DNA from 3 places in the Ruminococcus sp. 5_1_39BFAA genome. Region 1 is predicted to be linked to each of the others. Evidence: predicted binding sites of a transcription regulator. Region 1 holds the regulator's gene; each other region holds the start of a gene.

Evidence for each region. Region 1 encodes HrcA, which represses chaperone genes, less so after heat shock. Its sites were predicted from a motif close to TGTTAGCACTCNNNNNNNNNGAGTGCTAACA; they were not measured.
Region 2: the regulator HrcA is predicted to act here: its motif matches at 2,799-2,829, upstream of htpG (molecular chaperone HtpG).
Region 3: the regulator HrcA is predicted to act here: its motif matches at 2,826-2,856, upstream of clpB (ATP-dependent chaperone ClpB).

The regions. Positions count from the first base shown of each region.
Region 1 covers NZ_CAXSVO010000014.1:66,016-73,501, reverse strand. The annotation lists gene ACESZH_RS14855 (AEC family transporter) at 1-84, opposite strand, end outside; gene dnaJ (molecular chaperone DnaJ) at 221-1,405, opposite strand; gene dnaK (molecular chaperone DnaK) at 1,503-3,371, opposite strand; gene grpE (nucleotide exchange factor GrpE) at 3,486-4,163, opposite strand; gene hrcA (heat-inducible transcriptional repressor HrcA) at 4,180-5,220, opposite strand; gene uvrB (excinuclease ABC subunit UvrB) at 5,459-7,447, opposite strand.
Region 2 covers NZ_CAXSVO010000012.1:100,315-107,800, reverse strand. The annotation lists gene ACESZH_RS13845 (sporulation initiation factor Spo0A C-terminal domain-containing protein) at 1-324, opposite strand; gene htpG (molecular chaperone HtpG) at 599-2,665, opposite strand; gene ACESZH_RS13835 (hypothetical protein) at 2,904-5,729, opposite strand; gene ACESZH_RS13830 (glyoxalase) at 5,889-6,146, opposite strand; gene ACESZH_RS13825 (HAD family hydrolase) at 6,148-6,951, opposite strand; gene ACESZH_RS13820 (HAD family hydrolase) at 6,944-7,486, opposite strand, start outside.
Region 3 covers NZ_CAXSVO010000003.1:263,565-271,050, forward strand. The annotation lists gene ACESZH_RS06195 (DUF4250 domain-containing protein) at 1-145, opposite strand, end outside; gene clpB (ATP-dependent chaperone ClpB) at 142-2,733, opposite strand; gene ACESZH_RS06205 (PH domain-containing protein) at 2,893-3,291, opposite strand; gene ACESZH_RS06210 (ABC transporter ATP-binding protein) at 3,431-4,210, opposite strand; gene ACESZH_RS06215 (FecCD family ABC transporter permease) at 4,207-4,938, opposite strand; gene ACESZH_RS06220 (hypothetical protein) at 4,824-5,063, opposite strand; gene ACESZH_RS06225 (ABC transporter substrate-binding protein) at 5,077-6,219, opposite strand; gene ACESZH_RS06230 (nitrogenase component 1) at 6,222-7,388, opposite strand; gene ACESZH_RS06235 (hypothetical protein) at 7,385-7,486, opposite strand, start outside.

The sequences.
Region 1 (7,486 bases):
GATATTTTTCCTGCAGGCAGCATAGCCTGTCAAAATCAATATAAAAATTATCATCATCTGTTGAAGTACGATCCCTGCGCTCATCTGTTCCCTCTCTGTGTCATTGAATCATCACTGTTTTTTCCTGCAGTTTGCCACTATTCTCTAATATACAATAAGAAGCAAAAAAAGAAAAGAGGATATCTCCTCTTTTCTTATATTCTTTTTTTTCTTTTGCAGCCTATTCCTCGAAGGTTTCCTTCAGCTTATCCATAAAGCTTTTTTTCTTTTTCTCGGTTTTTTCTCCGTTTTCTCCCTTTCCGCTCTCAGACGGACGGTTGCCGCAGGCCTCATCAAACCGGCGGAGTGCTTCCTTTGCCTCCTCATTTAATCCGGTTGGAACCTGTACCACCAGGGTCACATAATGGTCGCCTCTGATATTTTTATTTCGAAGGGAAGGAACGCCTTTTCCTTTCAGGCGGATTCTGGTATCGGTCTGGGTGCCAGGCTTCACTTCGTATGCAACCTCACCGTCAACAGTGCTGATGCGTACCTCACCGCCCAATGCTGCCTGAGCAAAGGTAAGAGGTGCTGTGGAATAAATATTCATATCCTGTCTCTGGAAAATAGGATGGCGTGCAACATTTACCTCTACCAGCAGATCGCCTCTTGGTCCGCCGTTTGTGCCCGGCTCTCCTTTTTCCCTGATCCGTATACTCTGTCCGTTATCAATACCTGCCGGAACAGATACCTGGATTTTCTTTCTGCTGGAGGTATATCCGGTTCCCCGGCAGCTCGTACATTTATCCTTAATGATCTTTCCGGTTCCATAACAATCAGGGCAGGTCTGCACATTACGCACCATGCCAAACATAGACTGCTGTGTGTACACGATCTGGCCTTCGCCGTTGCACTTCGGACAGGTAACAGGAGAAGTTCCAGGTTTTGCCCCGGTTCCGTGACAAGTGCTGCACTCGTCCTTCAGGGTGATCTCCAGCTCTTTTTCGCAGCCGAAAACAGCCTCCTCAAAGGTAATATTTATGCGCGCGCGAAGATTAGCCCCTTTGGAGGGAGCATTATTAGGACGTCTGCGGCTTCCGCCGCCAAATAAATCGCCGAACAGGTCTCCGAAAATGTCTCCCATGTCGGCACCGGAAAAGTCAAAACCGCCGAAGCCGCCGGCTCCGCCCCCGCCATTTTCAAAGGCCGCATGACCGAACTGGTCATACTGTTTTCTCTTCTCAGGGTCGCTTAAAACACCGTAAGCCTCTGTAGCTTCCTTAAATTTCGCCTCTGCTTCTTTATCGCCTGGATTTACGTCCGGGTGGTATTTTTTGGCTAACTGGCGATATGCTTTTTTCAGCGCAGCATCGTCGGCGTTCTTGGGAACGCCCAGGACTTCATAGTAATCTCTTTTATCAGCCATGATTATGATTCCTATCTTTTTATGTTAATAGTAAGACTTCCAGCCGTCATGTCTTTGACGGCCGGAAATCCTGAGTTTCACATTTTAAAGATCAGCTTTATACCTCTTTATAATCAGCATCTACCACATCATCTCCGTAGCCTGCTTCATTTCCTCCCATGTTCGGGTCCGGGCCAGCCTGGCCTGCGCCGCCCTGCGGATTCTGTGCTTCATACATCTTTGCGAAAAGCTTCTGTGCGCTCTCCATCATCTTTTCCTGTGCTGCTTTGATCTCAGCAACCTGGGAATCAGTGAGGTCTTCTGCATTTGTGTATTTTGCAAGAAGGTCTTTTAATGCGTTCAGGTCACCCTCTACGGCAGCCTTATCACCAGCATCCAGCTTATCTCCGGCTTCCTTCAGTGCGTTCTCAACCTGGAATACCATGGAGTCAGCGTTGTTCTTGGTGTCGATTGCTTCTTTACGTTTCTTATCCTGTGCCTCAAACTCAGCAGCTTCTTTTACAGCCTTGTCAATCTCAGCATCGGACATGTTAGAACCTGCAGTGATGGTGATGTGCTGTTCTTTTCCTGTTCCAAGATCTTTTGCGGATACATTTACAATACCGTTTGCGTCGATATCGAAGGTAACCTCAATCTGCGGAACGCCACGACGTGCTGGCGGGATTCCATCCAGACGGAACTGTCCCAGAGACTTGTTGTCTCTTGCAAACTGACGCTCACCCTGTACTACGTTGATATCAACGGCTGTCTGATTGTCTGCTGCTGTGGAGAAGATCTGGCTCTTCTTAGTCGGAATAGTTGTATTTCTCTCGATCAGACGGGTTGCAATACCGCCCATTGTCTCGATGGACAGAGACAGCGGAGTAACATCCAGAAGAAGGATATCGCCTGCGCCAGCCTCGCCGGAAAGCTTGCCGCCCTGTACGGAAGCGCCAAGTGCAACGCACTCATCCGGATTCAGGGATTTGCTCGGCTCTTTGCCTGTAAGCTGTCTTACCTTATCCTGTACAGCCGGGATACGTGTGGAACCACCTACCAGAAGTACCTGGCCCAGCTCGGAAGCAGTCAGTCCTGCATCGGACAGCGCACGGCGAACCGGCTCTGCTGTTTTCTCTACCAGGTCATGTGTCAGCTCATCGAACTTTGCTCTGGTAAGGTTCATGTCAAAGTGCTTCGGTCCCTCAGCAGTAGCAGTGATGAATGGCAGGTTGATGTTTGTGGTGGTTGCGGAGGAAAGCTCTTTCTTTGCTTTCTCTGCTGCTTCTTTTAATCTCTGAAGCGCCATCTTGTCATTGCTTAAGTCAACGCCTTCTGTTCTCTTGAACTCAGAAAGCATGTAGTCTGTAATTCTCTGGTCAAAGTCATCGCCGCCCAGACGGTTGTTTCCGGCAGTAGCCAGAACCTCGATAACGCCGTCACCAATTTCAATAATGGAAACATCGAAGGTACCACCGCCAAGGTCGTATACCATGATCTTCTGCTCTTTTTCATTGTCAAGGCCGTATGCAAGGGCCGCTGCGGTAGGCTCGTTGATGATACGTTTTACATCAAGTCCAGCAATCTTTCCGGCATCCTTGGTAGCCTGACGCTGAGCATCATTGAAGTATGCAGGAACTGTGATAACAGCCTCTGTAACGGACTCGCCAAGATATCCTTCTGCGTCTTTTTTCAGCTTCTGCAGGATCATTGCGGAGATTTCCTGCGGAGAGTATTTTTTGTCGTCAATCTTTACGCGGTAGTCAGATCCCATCTCACGTTTAATGGAGGAGATGGTTTTGTCTGCGTTTGTAACTGCCTGACGTTTTGCAGGCTCACCTACCAGACGCTCTCCTGTCTTTGTGAAAGCGACAACAGACGGTGTTGTTCTGGAGCCTTCTGTATTTGCGATAACGGTGGGCTGTCCGCCCTCCATAACTGCCACACAACTGTTTGTAGTACCTAAGTCAATACCAATAATTTTTCCCATGATAAATTTCCTCCTATATTAATAAAACCTGTGATATATTTTAGATGATTCTTCGGAAGTCCGATTCACTAAACTCGCCTCTCCCTTCGGTCGGCCTCGTTAAGTTACTTTCGGTCAATTCGCAACCTTCACCATGCTGTGGCGGACTACGAAATCTTTGTAGGTGTAACCCTTCTGGAATTCCTCCACGATTACATTATCGCCTGCCTCTTCATCATCCACATGCATAACTGCATTGTGTAAGTTCGGGTCGAACTCTTTTCCCACTGCTTCGATCGGTTTCACACCCATCTCATCCAGTGCGGTCATAAGCTGTTTGTAGATCATCTTCATGCCGTCGGCAAATGCGTCTTCCTCCGGTGCCTGTGCAAGCCCTCTCTCAAAGCTGTCCACAACAGGAAGGATCTTCTCTACAATATCCTTAGCGCCAATGATATACATGCTGGCTTTTTCTTTCTCCGTACGTTTACGGAAATTATCGAATTCTGCCATGCTTCTTTTCAGCCTATCCGTAAGCTCTTCAATCTGCTGTTCAAATTTGTCTTTTTCTTTTTTCTTTTTGCCAAAGAAGGATGTTTTTGATTTTCCCTCTGGTGCCTTAGCTGAATCTTCTTCGGAATCCTTTTCAGACTCTTCGGCACTTTCTGCCGCATTTTCCTCAGAGCATTCTTCCTGAACCGGTTCCTTCATTGTGTCGGCCGTATTCGCTGCCTCGTCATCCTGTCCGTCAGATACCGGAATATCAACTGCCTCCTCCTGCACTTCAGGTTCTTTTTTTGTTTCTTCTGACACGCTTTCTACCGCCTTTCTATGTTTTCTTATTTACAATTTCATCAAGCTGGACCTTTAATTTCTTCAAACTGTCTACCACATTCTCATAATCCATTCTCTTTGGACCAATGATTCCGATAGTTCCGTGCATTCCCTCTCCCAATTCGTAGGTAGCGGTAACCACACTGCAGTCCTTCATAGTACGCACTGGAACTTCATCTCCAATGTAGACCTGGATCCCGGTATTTCCTGAGTCCGCCATTTCCTCGCGTACCATGTTTAAAAGTTCCTTCTTTTCCTCAAAAGTGGAAATCAGCTCGCTGGCTCTTGTTTTGTCTGCAAGCTCAGGATACTTGAAAATGTTAGTAGTACCTGACGTATATACTTCCATATCTTCCTCATCCACCTGAATGGTTGCCGCAACAGCGTCCAGAACCGTCGCAACCACACCGCTGTGGATTCCCGCCTGTTCCTTCAGTCTGGCGATCATGCCAAGATTGATATCCTGAATGGGAATGCCATTTAAGTTGGTATTCAGAAGAAGATTCAATTTCAGGATTGTCTGGTCGTCCATTTCCTCATCAAGATTGATAATCTGGTTACGGACAACGTTGCCTTCACAGACAACCACCGCTATAAGCTGCTGAGGGCTGACCCGTGAAAGCTGAATGAACTTCAGGCGGCTTCCGCTGTACTGAGGAACGGTGACCATGGTAGCATAATTCGTATTGGCTGCAAGCACTTTCGCAACCTGCTTTAATACCTTTTCCATTTTATCCGTTTTCTCAATCATCATGTCGCGGATCTCTGCGATTTCCGCTTCCTTTTCCCTGGTAAGCTCATCCACATAAAGGCGATAGCCTTTATCAGACGGAATTCTTCCAGCCGAAGTGTGAGGCTGCACAATGTAGCCCATGTCCGTCAGGTCGGACATTTCGTTTCGGATGGTTGCTGAGCTGACATTTAAATCCGGATACTTGGAAATCGTCCTGGAACCAACCGGCTCACCTGTCTCCATATAAGTTTTGATGATTGCTTTTAATATTTTCCTTTTGCGCTCATCTAATACTTCATCCATGAAATGTCTGCTCCTTTCTTTTAGAATTCCTTTTGTTAGCACTCATTTTATTGGAGTGCTAACATTTATGATGTTAAGATACACCTCTTCCATGGATTTGTCAATATTATTTACAATTTTTTTCTGTGAAATTTTCATGTTTTTACCAAAAAAGGAGTTCCAGATTAAAAAGTACAGGCTCTCTTCCGCTTTTTTAATCCACCGTCTCGGAAAACCTGTACTTTTTTACACACTATATTTATTCTTCTAATTCCGCAAGATTCTTCTTTAATTCTATCATCTTGTCTCGCAGCTCGGCTGCCTGCTCGAAATTCAGATCTGCAGCGGCAGCGCGCATCTGCTTTTCCACCTGTGAAATCAGTTTTGTAAGCTCCTTTTTGTCCATGGATTCCGGATCTTTTTTCAGCTTGATCTCAGTCTCCGCAACTGCCTTGGACACAGCGATCAGGTCACGCACTGCTTTTTTGATGGTGGTAGGAGTAATTCCATGTTCCTTATTATATGCTTCCTGAATGGCGCGGCGCCTGTTTGTCTCATCAATCGCATTTCTCATGGAATCTGTCATATTGTCGGCGTACATAATGACATGCCCCTCACTGTTTCTGGCCGCACGACCAATAGTCTGGATCAGGGATGTCTCCGAACGCAAAAAGCCTTCTTTATCTGCATCCAGAATCGCCACCAGCGTAATCTCCGGGATATCCAGACCTTCACGAAGCAGATTGATACCCACCAGCACATCAAATACATCCAACCGCATATCGCGGATGATTTCCGCACGTTCCAGCGTATCAATGTCTGAGTGAAGGTACCGCACACGAATGCCGATGTCCTTCATATATTCTGTCAGATCCTCTGCCATTCTCTTTGTGAGGGTGGTAATGAGAATCTTATGTTTCTTCTCCACCTCTTTATTTACTTCGCCCACTAAATCGTCAATCTGCCCTTCTACCGGACGCACCTCCACTTTTGGATCAAGTAGCCCGGTAGGACGGATGATCTGCTCCGCACGCAGAAGCTCATGGTCATGCTCATATTCACCCGGTGTGGCGGAAACAAAGAGTACCTGATCCAGCTTTTTTTCAAACTCCTCAAAGCTTAATGGACGGTTATCTTTTGCCGAAGGAAGACGGAAGCCGTAATCTACCAGCGTCTGCTTTCTGCTCTGGTCCCCGGCGTACATGCCGCCCACCTGAGGTACCGTCTTATGGGACTCGTCTATGATCAAAAGGAAATCATCTCCGAAATAATCAAGCAGCGTATACGGCGGCTGCCCCGGCTCCAACCCGGCCAGATGCCTGGAATAATTCTCAATGCCGGAGCAGAATCCTGTTTCCTTCATCATCTCAATGTCAAAATTAGTCCGCTCCGAAATCCTCTGTGCCTCCAGAAGCTTGTCCTCACTTTTAAAATATTCCACGCGCTCCTTTAACTCTTCCTCAATGGCCCCTGCTGCGCGGAGTATCTGGTCCATCGGCACAACATAATGGGATGCCGGAAATATGCCCACATGTGAAACCTCACATTTGATCTCGCCGGTAAGCACATCAATCTCTGTGAGCCTATCTATTTCGTCTCCGAAAAACTCCACCCGCACAGCGCAGTCCGTATAGTTGGCAGGATATATCTCCAGCGTATCTCCCCGCACACGGAAGGTACTTCTGTGGAAATCCATTTCATTTCGGGTGTACTGAATGTCAATAAGCTGCCGGATAACCTCATCCCGGTCCTTCTCCATTCCCGGCCGCAGGGAGATCATCATATCCTGGAATTCCTTCGGTGAACCCAAGCCATAGATGCAGGATACAGAGGACACGATGATCACGTCCTTTCGCTCCGACATAGCAGCCGTCGCGGAGAGACGCAGTTTGTCGATTTCATCATTGACGGCGGAATCCTTCGCGATATATGTGTCCGAGGAGGGGACGTAGGCTTCGGGTTGGTAGTAGTCGTAGTAGGACACAAAATACTCAACGGCATTCTCAGGGAAGTATTCTTTGAATTCGCTGTACAACTGCGCCGCCAGCGTCTTGTTATGTGCCAAAATCAATGTTGGTTTGTTCAACTGGGCGATGACATTCGCCATGGTGAAAGTCTTGCCAGAGCCCGTAACCCCTAGTAAAGTCTGGCATTGGTTGCCTTCCTGGAAGCCTTTGACGAGGGCCTCAATGGCCTGCGGCTGGTCGCCGGTAGGGACATATTCTGAGTGTAATTTGAATGTTTCCATAGTCAAATACTCCTTGTTATGATTAGTATTAACCTGAAA
Region 2 (7,486 bases), on a different contig from region 1:
CTACTCTTCCTCCTTGAGATAGTATGCCATCATATCAACAAATTCACTGTTTGTTGGCCTGTAGTTCAGAGAATAACCAGCTATCTGTTCCATCCTTTCCTTGTTTGTTTCCCAGCACACATTGATAACTGTCCGAATATCATGTTCGACATTCATAGGTGTGGATTTAAATTTTTTCGCCAGACACGGATAAATATCTTTTGTAATTTTTATGGGTCTCTCCTGGAATTCCATAGTCATGTGAATGGCTTCTGCCAGAAAATAATATCCTTTATATTTTGATGTCACGCCTAATTTCCTGATCAACCCATAAACCTTTTTCATTTCCTTAGTGTTCCTCCTTGAATCCCTTGCCTTGCCGCCTGTTACCGAACTTTACTGCCGTAATTTCCTTGCTTATCTCACCTCATTATACGACTTTTTTCTTAAGTTTTCGAATTTCCTAAAAATTTCGTTCTTCTTCGATAAAAATAGAGCTCGCCTCGAACTGTTAGTATCTCAGCGCCGTCCACAGCCAATAGAATATGTACGCACCAACAGCTTTGTCAATACGCAAAAATACAGGGGCAATTGGCCCCTGTACCATATATTTGACTATTTATTTAGTAAGCATCATAAGAATTTCATTGCTTCTCTGCACAAAACGTGTCATCTCTTCCGGCGAAAGCTGCTTATGGCTCAGCATTGCCAGGTCGTAAAGCTGCTCACAGATGAGAGGAGCTTTGGAATCCTCTTTATTGTCTGCCACAAACTGAACCAGCGGATGTTTTGCATTGAGCACCAGTGTTTCCTGTCCTCCGAACATTCCAGGATCCATACCGTACATATTGTACATTTTCATCATTTCCTGCATACGGCGGCTCTCCTCGGAAAGTGTCATCATAGCAGCCACCTTCTCATTTTTCAACTTCTCAACACGAACCTCCAGCTTGTCGTTTTTCAGGCTGGTTCTAAAAAGCTCTGTGAGTGTTTTTCCCATCTCCTCGTCAGCTTCACTGTCCTCACGAAGCTCCTCAGTCAGGTCTGCATCAATTCTCTTGAACTGGATATGCTCATCCTTCTGCTCCAGATGTGAAATAAATGGGGTGTCAATATTATGCTTCATGATAACCGCATCTTTTCCTGCTTCACGGAACATATTGATGTACTGCCCCTGCTGCACTTCATCGGTCACATAGAAAATAGTTGTCTTCTCCGGCTCTTTTTTATCATCGGAAGCATCTGTATCTTTGTTCTCTTCACCCTCAGTCTTTTCTGCTTCCTCAGCAGTGTCCTCCGGCTTCTTGTTTTCCTCGATACAATCCTTCAGGGTAAGATATTTTCCATCAATATTCTTAAAAAGAATATAGTCATTCATCTTATCTGCAAACTTTGTATCCTTGATACAGCCATACTTAATAAACGGACTGATATCATCCCAATATTTCTCATAGGCTTCTCGATCTGTCTTACACATACCGGTAAGCTTGTCAGCAACCTTCTTTGTAATATATTCGGAAATCTTCTGCACAAAGCCATCGTTCTGCAGCGCTGATCTGGAAACATTCAACGGCAGATCAGGGCAGTCGATCACACCTTTTAACAGAAGCAGAAATTCCGGAATCACTTCCTTAATATTATCTGCAATAAACACCTGATTGTTGTACAGCTTGATGGTTCCTTCAATAGAATCATATTCTGTATTAATCTTCGGGAAGTACAGGATACCTTTCAGGTTAAATGGATAATCCATATTCAAATGGATCCAGAATAACGGTTCCTTGTAGTCCATAAAGACTTTGCGGTAAAACTCTTTATATTCTTCATCTGTGCAGTCGTTTGGATGCTTCATCCACAGCGGAGCAGGCGTACTTAAGGATACAGGACGTTTGTTGATCTTAACCTTATCCTTAGCCGGAGAAATCTCAACGATTTCTTTTTCTCCGTTTTCATTTTCTTTTTCCTCAGTTTTTGCTTCTTCATGGATATGCTCAACTACCACATCATCCTCACGAAGCTCGGATTCCTCAATGGTCTCATATTCCTGTTCTGCATTTTCCTTGGAAAGATAAATGTTTACAGGCATGAAGGAACAGTATTTCTCAATGACCTCTCTCATTCTGTACTCATTGGAAAACTCCACGCTGTCTTCATTGAGGAAAAGGGTGATCTCCGTACCAACTGTCGTCTTATTACCATCCTGCATATCGTACTCTGTACCGCCGTCACAGGTCCAATGTACAGGAGCAGCACCTTCTTTATAGGAAAGTGTATCGATATGAACCTCATCTGCTACCATAAATGCAGAATAAAATCCAAGTCCAAAATGACCGATGATCTGATCATCCGTTGTTTTGTCCTTATATTTCTCCAGGAACTCGGTAGCACCGGAGAATGCGATCTGGGTGATATACTCCTCCACCTCATCAGCAGTCATACCAATACCGGTATCAATAAATTTCAAGGTCTTTTCTTCTGGATTTACGATAACCTCTACCTTTGCCTTATAATCATCCGGCAGGGTGTATTCTCCCATTACATCCAGTTTCTTTAATTTTGTGATCGCATCACAACCATTGGAAACCATCTCTCTTACAAAAATGTCATGGTCAGAATACAACCATTTCTTAATGATCGGAAAAATATTCTCGCTGTTAATTGACAAACTACCATGCTTTTCAGCCATGCAGCTCACTCTCCTTTATGATTTGATTTTATTTGTATCAGCCCGTGTGTTTGCCGCTTTCCTTCTCACACGTGACCAGCTACTTAAATTCTGAAATATATAGTAATACGATTCACAAGAAAAGTCAAGAGAAATTTAGCACTCATTTTATTCGAGTGCTAACAAAATAATTTTTATAAAAAGAGGAAGCCATTTAAGGCTTCCTCTTGATTTTCCTATGATAGCTCCACTCTACAGCTCATCTTTTTTTCTTGCGGTAAACAAGAATTCCGGCAATCAATACCACTGCCACCACAAGGATGATAACAAAGGTCATGATTGGTGTATCATCGCCTGTCTGAACTGCTTTCTTCTGATTTGCATCTGCCTTATTTGCTGCCGGTGTAACCGTTACATTTCCGGCTGCAGATACAGAAAAGCTTACCTGCTTGGTGTCCTGTGTTCCGGTACTTGCCCAGTTGCTTCCGTCAAACTTCTGCTGGTTATAGGTAACAGTCAGTGTATAACTGCCGTTCTTGCCCATACGGAATGTTGCGGAATATGGAGCGCTGTCCCAGCTTCTTGCTTCCAGGACTTCCCAATACAACGGAAGGTATCTGGTATCTCCCTTAATAGGGCTTGTATTGTCCATACCTGCTCCGACTGCGGTGAAGGTAATCTTTGTTTCCGTCGTATAAGCACCGTCAGCGCTGATACCTGTAATGCTGTTATTTGCCGCATCCGCGATCTTGGGAGCACGGCTTACAACTACATTTACTGAGGTGATCAGATTAAGTCCGTCTGGATTTGTAACTCCATTCGGGAGAGCAATAGTACCTTTTACAGAAAACTTCTGTGCGTCCGTACTTTTCTGGTTATAAGCGCAACCCTTTACATCCCAGGTCACAGAAGCATTCATGCTTCCTTTATTGGTATTAATGGTAACACTGGAGGGAAGCTTTAAACCTGCTGCAGATTTCTCCACACCGTTCGCCAGATTGATATCACCGGGTTTATTTACTCCTGTAAGCTTCACGGCTGCTGCTGTTACCGTAAAGGTTGCGGTCACAGTTACAGGCTGTGCTTCCTTGCTTTTTACTGTAATACTCTGGACATGTGTACCTTCCTTCAGACCCACGATCGGAGCCACATTAAAGGTTACTGTGCCGTTTACATCTACCGTTGCTGCGGAAAGAGCACTTACGTTAAATTCCTGTCCGCCAGCCTCAACAGAAAGTTCTGTGAGAGGAATGTTGCCTGTATTAGTAAGAGTCACCGTCTGGGCTGCCGGAGCCTGTGCGTAACCCTCTTCCATACTTTCAAAAACTGGTGCTGCTGATGCGGAAAGATTCGGGTTATCGGCATCAGCAATTGTATATTTTACGCTAAAGGTGAGCAGAACATTTTCTGTATCAGCTTCCTTTAAAGTAATGGTTTCATCATAAGTTCCAGCCTCTGCTTTTGCAGGAGCCACATTCAGAGTGAGAGCTGAGTTGGCTTTTAATTCAAAGCTGCCCTCTGCTGCAGTGATCTGGAAATTGTTGCTTACCGGCTGGAGCACGACATCCTTATCACCGCTGTTAAACAGCTTAACCGTCTTTGCCGCTGGTGCCTGCTGCCCCTGTTTGATCGTGTCAAAGGTAAGAGCACCGTCTGTCAATCCCTCTGTGGCCTGTACGTTTGCTTTTGGCGGTTCAGGTATCACAGTTGGTTCCGGAGTGACCGTCACATCCGGATCTGCAGGGTCCGGAGTACCTGTTACAACTGGCTCCGCAGGATCTGGCGTATCTGTCACGCTCGGGTCTGCTGGATCTGGTGTATCTGTCACAACCGGGTTCGCAGGATCTGGCGTATCTGTCACGCTCGGGTCTGCTGGATCTGGTGTATCTGTCACAACCGGATCTGCTGGATTTGCTGGGTCTGTCACAACCGGATCTGCTGGATTTGCTGGGTCTGTCACAACCGGATCTGCTGGGTCTGTGACTGCTGGGTCTGTGACTACTGTATCTGTTCCATTATCCTGTGCCTGAGGCGCATTTACGGTAACAGCAGCATCAAAAGATACGCTTATCCCTTCCTCTGTGGTATAGGTAATGGGATCCTGGTAAATCCCTGCCGCGATTCCTTCTCTCGGGACGATCCACAACGTAACGGACTCTCCTGCGCCCAACGGTGCCATAATATCCTGCGCCATAAAATGCTCTGGCGCGATTCCGTTAAAGTTCAGTGTTCCAGTACCAGTATTCTTAATGGTTACATACTGTTCTGCCGGAACTTCGGTATAACCTTCTTCAAGAGTACCGAAATCCATCACGCCATTCTCATTGTCCACAACTGCCACAGCCTCATAAGTCAAAGGCTCTACTGCGGCATCCGGTGTTTCTGCAGGCTCTCCACCTTCCGGAACAACGAGAGTTTCTTCTGTTCCAATATCAAGAACGCTGCTGTCAACACTGTCATCATCTGCTGTTTCCGGAATATACTCTTCCTGCGTATTCTCAGCAGGCTGCATAACCTCTGCCTGATCAGCCGGTACGCCCTGTTCATCCACTGCTTCCGGTATCTCTCCTAACTCCTCTGCAGGCGGATCTAACAGAAGCACATCCTCTTCTCCTCCAGGGATCTCATCGACTGTAGGTTCCTCCACATAACCTGTTTCGGCTCCCTCATCGTTTTTTTCTTCCGTAGTCTCTGCCGGCGCTTCCTCCGGTGTAGCTGCGATCGCAACCGTATTTGCTTTCATCTCGCCGGTTACACCAAGCTCTGTCACACCTGTGATCTTCATTTGGATCTTATTTCCCAGGTCTTCGTCTACCAACGTGTAAGTCTTTTCTTTACTTACCTCTGTAACCTGGTCACCGACCATTCTGGACCATGTAATACTTACATAATCATCTGTAAGCCCTTCCGGTGTCACCTTCGTATAATCTGCACTCAGGACACTTCCCACAGCCGCCGTTCCTTTGATCTTCAGCTTGCCGCCCAGCTCCCCTGCCGGTGCTTCTGCTGCGAATACAAAAGACGGTAACAGTGAAAGAACCATGAGAAATGTCATGACCATTGATAAGATTTTCTTAGGCTTCATATGCCATCCTCCTTTACATTCCCCTGTCAAGTTTGAATTGTAACATTACTGTAACATATTCTAAATACTTTCACAAGTTATTTTTCATATTTGTTTCTTGTTATTTTGCTCAGTCCTATTATATCAAACTCGTTTTTGTTCATGTAATTTGAATTTGCCTCAACCTTCTACGATTAAATAAGTGCCATCGGAAAGCGAAAATACCTCACTTGCCTCCTTCAGTTCATCCTCACTCATCCCCTCTACATCAGCACCCATTCCGGAAAGATACTCCTTTACTTCTTTTATGGAATCTACCACGACAGCCATACAGTCCTCCAGAAAGGCTTCCGCCTCCTCATAGGTTTCCGCTACCGGTTCATCAAAAAGCTGCTCCTGTTTTTCCAAAAACACACGAATACACTCTTCCGTATACATATTAAATTACCTCCTCCATTTTTCCTCCGGCTGCGATCAGCTTTTCCAACACTTCCTGCACCCGCTTTGTTTCATAATGTGCCTGTGCCCGCACTCCTTCTTTTGCATGTGCCATGGCGTAACCGTATTTTACCGACTGCAGCATTTCGATATCATTATATTCATCCCCGAAAGCCAGGCACTCATCCGGGGAAACCTGAAGCATTTCCTGAAATTTCCGAATGCCCTTCGCCTTACTAATTCCAAACGGAATAAAATCGATCCATGCAAAGCCTGATGTCACGACACGGCAGCGTTTTCCAAATCGCTCCTTCCAATAGCGGATTGCCTCGTCTGTCACACCGTCTTTTTCATAAACCGCCATCTTGACGCAAGGCTCCGTGATCTCACTCACACTTTTCACCACTTTGCAATCTACCTTTACCACATTCAGAAGAAGATTTTTAAAATGCTCTGTTTTTGGCATAATATAATGAAATTCTTTTGTCGAGCATGAGAATTCAAATCCTTCTGTTTCATCTGCCGCCCGGATAATATCCAGCATCAGATCTCTATCCAGGAAATCCTCATATAAAAATTTTTCGTTCTGGACAGCCAAAGCGCCATTTTCGCAGATAAAGGCAATATCCGATGCCACAGGCTGAAACAGCCGTTTTATATTATTATACTGTCTTCCGCTTGCTGCCACAAACAAAATACCCATTTCTTTCAGCCTGCGTATCAGAGGGAAAATATCCTCCGGCAGCTCCTGGGCTCCGTTCAGCAGCAAGGTGCCGTCCAAATCACTTGCAACCAGCTTAATCATTTTTTCTTTCTCCATAAAGCTTTAAAATCTCTTCCGGTTTTTCCAGCAAAGCCTGCGCACCGTTTTCCATCAGCTCAGCGCGGTCACGATAGCCCCACAAAACGCCGACCGTATACATGCCTGCAGCCCTTCCGGTCTGCATATCCGTGCCGGTATCCCCGAAATACATACATTCCTCCGGCTTTACTCCCATTTCCTCCGCTGCTTTCAGAGGTTCATCCGGAGCAGGCTTTTTCCGCATGGAATCACTTTGCCCGATCACAATATCAAACTCACCATCTCCGAACATCTCTGAGATGACTTTAACAGCCGCCAAATGAGGCTTATTCGAGCAGACGGCAAGCTTCACGCCCTGTCTTCTCAGTTCCCTGATCGTCTCCGGCATCCCGGGATAATGGCTTACCTTATAGAGCGGATCTCTGTCAAACAGTTCCCTGTATATCCTCCTCGCCTCCTCATAATGAATCAGCCCCTCATCTCCGGCATCCCTCAGACACCGTTCTATCAGCCGGTCAGCTCCATTTCCGCAGTAATA
Region 3 (7,486 bases), on a different contig from region 1:
AATGGTAGTCTATGGAATCCAGTTTTTCCACAAGCTCGCTTTTCTTCATGCCTCTGCAGGTGCAAAGCGCCTCCAGGGATTCGTAGTAATCGCGAAGCTGTGTATTCACATAGCTTAACAGGATGACCGGGTCCTTTGGTATCATAGATTCTCCTTTACTCTGACAATGTATTCTCTGTTCTCTACATCAAGCACCAGAGTGCTGCCCGTGTGAACATCTCCGGAAAGGATTTTCTTAGCTGCCAGAGTCTCCACATATTTCTGCAGATAACGCTTCAGCGGCCTTGCGCCGTATACCGGATCATATCCGTTCTCGATTACATCCGCCCTGGCAGCCTCGGTAAGCTCCAGAGAAAGCTCCTGATCAGAGAGACGGCGGTTCAAATCCTTCACCATCAGGTCTATTATGCTTCCGATGTTGCTCTTTGTCAACGGTTTAAACATAATTGTCTCATCAAGACGGTTCAAAAACTCCGGACGGAAGTGAGCCTGAAGTTCATTCATAACCTCCTTTTCCGCCTCCGGTTTGATCTCTCCGTTTTCATCGATCCCTTCCAGAAGATAGGTGGAGCCGATATTGGAGGTCATAATGAGAATCGTATTTTTAAAGTCCACGGTACGTCCCTGGGAATCCGTGATCCGTCCGTCGTCCAGCACCTGCAGCAATACATTAAACACATCCGGATGGGCTTTTTCAATCTCATCGAAAAGCACAACACTGTACGGTTTTCTCCGCACTGCCTCCGTAAGCTGTCCACCCTCCTCATATCCCACATATCCCGGAGGCGCTCCGATCAGTCTTGATACGGAGTATTTCTCCATGTACTCACTCATATCAATACGGACCATATTCTGCTCATCGTCAAACAGTGTTTCCGCAAGGGTTTTCGCCAGCTCTGTCTTGCCGACACCGGTTGGTCCAAGGAACAGGAATGAACCGATGGGCTTTGTGGGGTCCTTGATTCCGGCTTTTGAACGGAGAATGGCGTCTGTCACACGGCGCACGCCCTCGTCCTGCCCGACCACGCGTTTATGAAGCTGATCCTCCAGACCAAGAAGCTTCGCTCTCTCGCCTTCCGTCAGCTTTGTTACCGGGATTCCGGTCCAGCGGGAAATGATCCTGGCAATCTCCTCGTCCGTCACTGCCTCATGTACAAGGCGGCGGTCATTTTCCTTTGCATTCCGCTCCTCGATCTCCAGAGTCTGCATCAGCTTCGGAAGCTCTCCGTACTGAAGCTCTGCCGCCTTTTCCAGATCATAGTTCTGCTGGGCTTTCTGTATCTGCTTATTTACATCCTCGATCTGCTCACGCAGCTTCTGAAGCTTTTCCACAGAATGCTTTTCGTTATCCCACTGTGCTTTGCTGGTGTTAAATTCATCCCGAAGATCCGCAAGCTCTTTTTGGATGTCTGCCAGACGCTCCCGGCTTAAATTATCCGTTTCTTTCTTCAGCGCGGATTCCTCAATTTCCAACTGCATGATCTTTCGCCGCTGCTCATCAAGCTCTGTAGGCATGGAATCCAGCTCTGTCTTGATCAGTGCACAGGCTTCATCCACCAGGTCAATGGCTTTGTCCGGCAGGAAACGGTCTGTGATATAGCGATGGGAAAGCGTTGCCGCTGCCACAAGTGCGCTGTCTGTGATCTTTACGCCATGGAAAACCTCGTATCTCTCCTTCAGTCCTCTGAGGATGGAAATGGTGTCCTCCACAGTCGGCTCATCTACCATAACGGGCTGGAAACGCCGCTCCAGTGCAGCATCCTTTTCGATATACTGGCGGTATTCGTCCAGGGTAGTGGCACCGATACAGTGCAGCTCTCCTCTGGCAAGCATTGGTTTTAGCATATTTCCCGCATCCATAGCGCCGTCTGTCTTTCCGGCCCCCACGATCAGGTGCAGCTCATCGATAAAGAGAATGATCTTTCCTTCACTCTTTTTTACCTCTTCCAGAACTGCTTTCAAACGTTCCTCAAACTCGCCTCTGTACTTGGCGCCAGCCACAAGCGCGCCCATGTCCAGGGCAAAAATCTTCTTTTCCTTCAGTGCCTCCGGCACATCTCCTGCCACGATCCGCTGTGCAAGCCCTTCCACCACTGCGGTTTTTCCTACGCCTGGCTCACCGATCAGGACGGGATTATTCTTTGTCTTTCGGGAAAGGATGCGTACCACATTTCGGATCTCGCTGTCACGTCCAATAACCGGGTCAAGCTTCTGGTTACGGGCTTTTTCCACCAGATCCTCTCCATATTTATTCAGGGTATCGTAGGTCGCCTCGGGATTATCGCTCACCACCCGCTGGTTGCCTCTCACTGTAGAAAGCGCCTGCAGGAAGCGTTCACGGGTAATACCGAATTCCTTCCAGATTTTATCCATACTGGGGCTTGCGTATTTCAGCAGGGCAAGAAACAGATGCTCCACGGATACGTATTCGTCTCCCATGGCTTTTGCCTCATCCTCTGCATTTACCAGGGCTTTATTTAAATACTGCCCGAAACGCAGCTCCCCTCCGGATACCTTTACTTTGGCATCCAGTGCCTTTTTTACTGTGTCAATAAAATATTCTTTATTAATCTCCATCTTCTCAATAAGCTTGAGGATCAGGCTGTCCTCCTGTGTCAGAAGGGAATAAAGCAGATGCTCCTGCTCGATCTCCTGGTTGCCGTATTCATATGCAACCTTTTCCAGATTTTGGACCGCCTGAATTGATTTCTGCGTAAATTTGCTGATATTCATAGGCTTTCCTCCTTTATAAAAAGCATTCCACATAACTGCTGCGGGAATACCAAAGCTTTGTTATCTTGTTCATTCTGAATGATAATACTTTTTGTTAGCACTGTCAAGAGTCGAGTGCTAATTTTCTGAAATTTTTCTTCTCAGCATTCTTATTCACAGTCACCGAAAAAGAATTTCCGCATTTCTCTTTTTTAATTCCTCAAACAATTTTTCCTTCTCCCTGACAGAACACATCAGCTCATTTCTTCTGCCTTTTATCACGATCCGGTCAAGGGAAGCCGCACTTGAGGCTATGGGGTTATGTGTGGCATAGACCTCCACAATGTCCCTGATCTGTACAGAATCCTTCAAAATGCCAAAATATACTTTGACAACATCTTCACTCACAAAGACATAGTTTCTTATCACCATAGGCAGGAAAACAACGTTGAATATGACGCCACCCACCAGCCCTGCTGCCAGATTGTCACCTGAAAAAATGATATCATATATCAGCATGCCATTCGCCACAATGATGATCGCCCAAAACCAAACTGCTATTTTCCCCTGGAACTTCATATGCTTCTCCTCATGCAATATCGCCGTTTTTCCATTCTATTATACTTCAAAAAGCGGAATAAAGAAAGCACCGCTGCTTCCAGACATTGACATACTGTCAACTCCCTGTTTTGCAGCGATGCTGTACTTCTTTATACCGTCAGTTTTCCGGGCAGCCTGTAATCACAAATGCCTTGCTGCGGCAAGGGCCGTCCTCCAGATCAATAATCCTGGAGTCAATTCCGAAAAACTCTCGCATATGTTCCTGTGTGATAATTTCCTCTGTGTTTCCAAATAGATATTTCTGCGTTCCCATCAGCAGCGTCTTGTCTGAAATGCGCAGGGCATGTTCCGGGTAATGGGTATTTAAGATGCAGGAAATCCCTTTCTCCTTTACAAGTTTTTCGATCAAATTTAAGATCAAAAACTGATTCTTAAAATCAAGATGGGACTCCGGTTCATCCATGATCAGAACCTCCGGCTCTGCCGCAAGCGCCCTGGCAATAAAAGCAAGCTGCAGTTGTCCACCGCTTAACTGGTTGCAGGATTTTAGCGCAATATCCGCAATTCCCACCTCTTTCATGGCGATCATTGCCTGATTTTTATCTTCCCTGGATGGCACACCAAACATCCGTACATACTTTGCCCTTCCCATGGTCACCAGCTCCTGTACGGAGTAAGAAAAGGCGACAGGATGTGCCTGGGGAACATAGCCGATCTTTTTGCTGTCCAGCGTGGAATTCAGCACTTTTCCATCCAGAATTGTCCTTCCTGAATCCCATTTAAAAATTCCCATCAGACATTTTAACAACGTAGTTTTTCCGATTCCGTTAGGCCCCAGAATGGACATCACCCTTCCTGATTCCAGAGAAAAAGTAATATCCTGTAAAATCGGCTCATTTTTCTTATATCCAAAGCATCCCTTCTCTACTGTGATCATCGGGTGTTTCCTCCTATTCTCCGAAACAGTACGGCAAAGAACGGCGCTCCGATTAATGCTGTCAAAATTCCAATGGGGATTTCCGCTGCCATTACGGACCTGGCTATTATATCCACTGCTACCATGAATACTCCGCCTATGATCGCCGAAGCAGGAATCAGGTTTTTGTGATCAGCACCCATAAGAATCCTGCTGATATGAGGAATTACCAGACCTACCCAGCCGATGATTCCGGTAGCCATTACACTGCAGGCTGTCAAAACGGTACATGCCATGATAATGATCAGGCGTACCCGTACCGGATTCACGCCCATAGTCATTGCCTCCTCATCTCCCATGGAAAGGATATTCAATTTCCACCGGAGAAGCATGATCACGATGATCGACACGATCATTGGCAACGCTACAAGACGCAGAGTTCCGTAGGTGGAATTGGCAAAACTCCCCAGCAGCCAATACGTGATGGCAGGAAGCTTTGAGTAGGGATCTGCCGTATATTTTGCCAGAGAGATCAGGGCATTCATCATGGATGACATGATCATTCCTGCCAGGATCAGCGAAATGGTAGTGCTCTGACCGCTGATCTTTGCCAGCATATATGTGAGAAATACAGTCAAAAGGCCTCCCGCCATAGACAGCGCCATAGCTTTAAGACTCTGGGCAAACGGATTTCCAACACCACGGAGACTTCGATCCCCTCCTGTGCCACACCGCGCAGCCCATTCCATAAAATGTGCAGCACTTCCTTCGGGCTGACCATATATCGCCCGAAGAAAAGCGCTCCCCACACCACAGCAAGCAGCAGAAAACAAAGAATCCACCATTTCAGGCCGGCCTTGATCCGCTTTTGCATAACGCACTCCTTCCTAGCAGTTCAGGCCCACATTGGACTTGGAATACAAAATCTGATCCATCTCTTCTTCTGTCAGGTCGTGGTCAAAATAGGTTTTATAGAAGTCTTTCAGATCACCACGGATATCAAATTCACTGAAAATCTCCGGATTGCAAAGCTGTGCCATCCACTCAAGCATGATATGGGACTCTGCACACGGCGGATCCCAGCGGTAAATCCCCATGGGAACCTTATAAACCCTGCCATTCTTGATCGCCTCAATGCTGCTCCAGTCATTGCCGCCAAAATTGCCTTCCGCAAAATCCTCAGGCATAAAATCATCAAAATTGCTTAACAGGATCACATCCGGATTCCATTCCAGTATCTGCTCCATATTGACAGTTGTCTGTGTTATTTCCAGTTCTTCCGCAACGTTCACGCCGCCTACCATATTCAGATAATCCTGTCCCAGAGATGTTCCTGCGTAAATCCGGTATGTTCCGTCGCCTTCTACTCCATACAGATAGAGAACTCTTGTCTGGTCCTCCTTTGCCGGAAACTCCTCCTGCTTGCTTTCTACAGCAGCGATGGCATCCTTATGGAGTTTGATCATGGATTCTGCGCGCTCCTCTGTGTGGTAAATCTCACCAAGCACGCGCATACTGTCCTGTACATCCTGTAATTTCCCGTAATTTACAAGTACCGGGGTTACCCCAACCTTTTCGAGCTGCTCACCCATCTTCTCAATCTCAGATTCATACATCAGCATGATATCCGGCTGTATTTTTGCCAACTCTTCGTAATTGAGCGTCTTATCGCTGCCAAGATAATCGGTATTTACATTCTCAAGACCAGGTGCCAGTGTTTTAAAAATACAGTTGTTGTAGGATTCCAGCGCACCGGCAGGCATACTCTTAATAGAGCTTGCATCACCGGATACGGCAAAGACCATAGCAGGCCACGGCCAGGAGATCGCTGCTACGGAATTAATGGTTTCCGGAATCTCCACCGGATTTCCATTGGCATCGGTAATGGTATGTGTACCACTGCCGGATTCCTCTCCTGCAGTCTCCGCGCTGCTGTCCCCGGCCCACACGAAGGTACTTCCGCCTGTCACCAGCATAGCAGAAGCCATAAGCATTGCCATACATTTTTTCCACTGATTCATCTTTCTCATGTTTACTTCTCCTTTAGTTGTTTTTTTATATTCAAAATACCAAATTCCCCTACCCAGGGAAGAGAAGCAAACAGGTTTCCGCTTAAGCCGTGGTTCGGTATCTCCACAAACTTTACCTGTTCACTGGCAAAACGTCTGAAAAACACATCCCCCGCAACAACGCTTTGCTCTGGTAAATGGAATAACATTTTTTTCAGTTCCTCAAAATCCGCAAACCGCACTTGCGGAAATCGCTCCCGCAGTTTTCCTGCTGAAAAGAACGTTTCACAGCACACTGCCGCAGCGCGCTCATAGCCCAGATCATTTCGAAACATCCTGCTCACCGCCTGTGCAAACAATGCCTCTCCGATCACGATCACATCCGTATGCTCATCCTTTTTCCCTGTAAGGACAGTCTCAGGACAGGGCACAGATACCTGGAACCTTTTCTGTAATATATTTTCAAGCTGATGCAGACCGTAATTTCCTGCAGGGCAGATCATTTCGTAAGGAATTCCGTACTCTGCTTTCATATACTCCGCAAGGGCAGTCCCGCTCTCAGACAGTACCAGATTAAGGGCTGCCCTGGTGCTGTCTGCCAATCTATATGCATCTTCCTCCTTTGACCAGTCACACATGATCCTGACACTGCTGTCCGCGATCAGCTTTCTCACAGGCTCCAGCTCTTTTTGAGATCCATGGCAAAAGGGACTGTAGCCGATCAGATTTACGGATTTTTGAACGGATTCCTGCTTTTTCAGAAATTTCCTTCCAAGTGCATCCAATGCGGAAGCTACTCCTTCCGTATAGCAGTGAAATCCGTCACAGTTTATCCATAAAGTAGGAATCTTTAATTTTTCTTCAATTCTTTTTGCCTCTCTTCCAAGGTCCATCCCGATCATGGAAGGGACCGGACTTCCAAGCAATGCTACAAAGGACGGCGTTTCCGGAAATGATGCACGGATGACAGTTTCGCAAACATCGTTGTCCCCCATGATCACATGAAGCATTTTCATTTTTGTGGTATATAATTTATCGCCCGGCAGCCTGCGGAATTCATCCACACAGGCATAGCTTCTGCCGCAGCTTCCTGCGGAGCATATCACACTTACTCCCCCAAGAGAGTATAAAACCGATAATGCTCCTGAATAATCCACCGCAGGAACCGGTATTCCATGAAGCAATGTCATAGATCCTCCTCACCGGATGTCCCGGCAGCCGAAAGCTTTTCCAGCCATTTCTTCCGGATTTCCAGAAATCGCTCTTTTTGTGTTATCTTACCCACGGA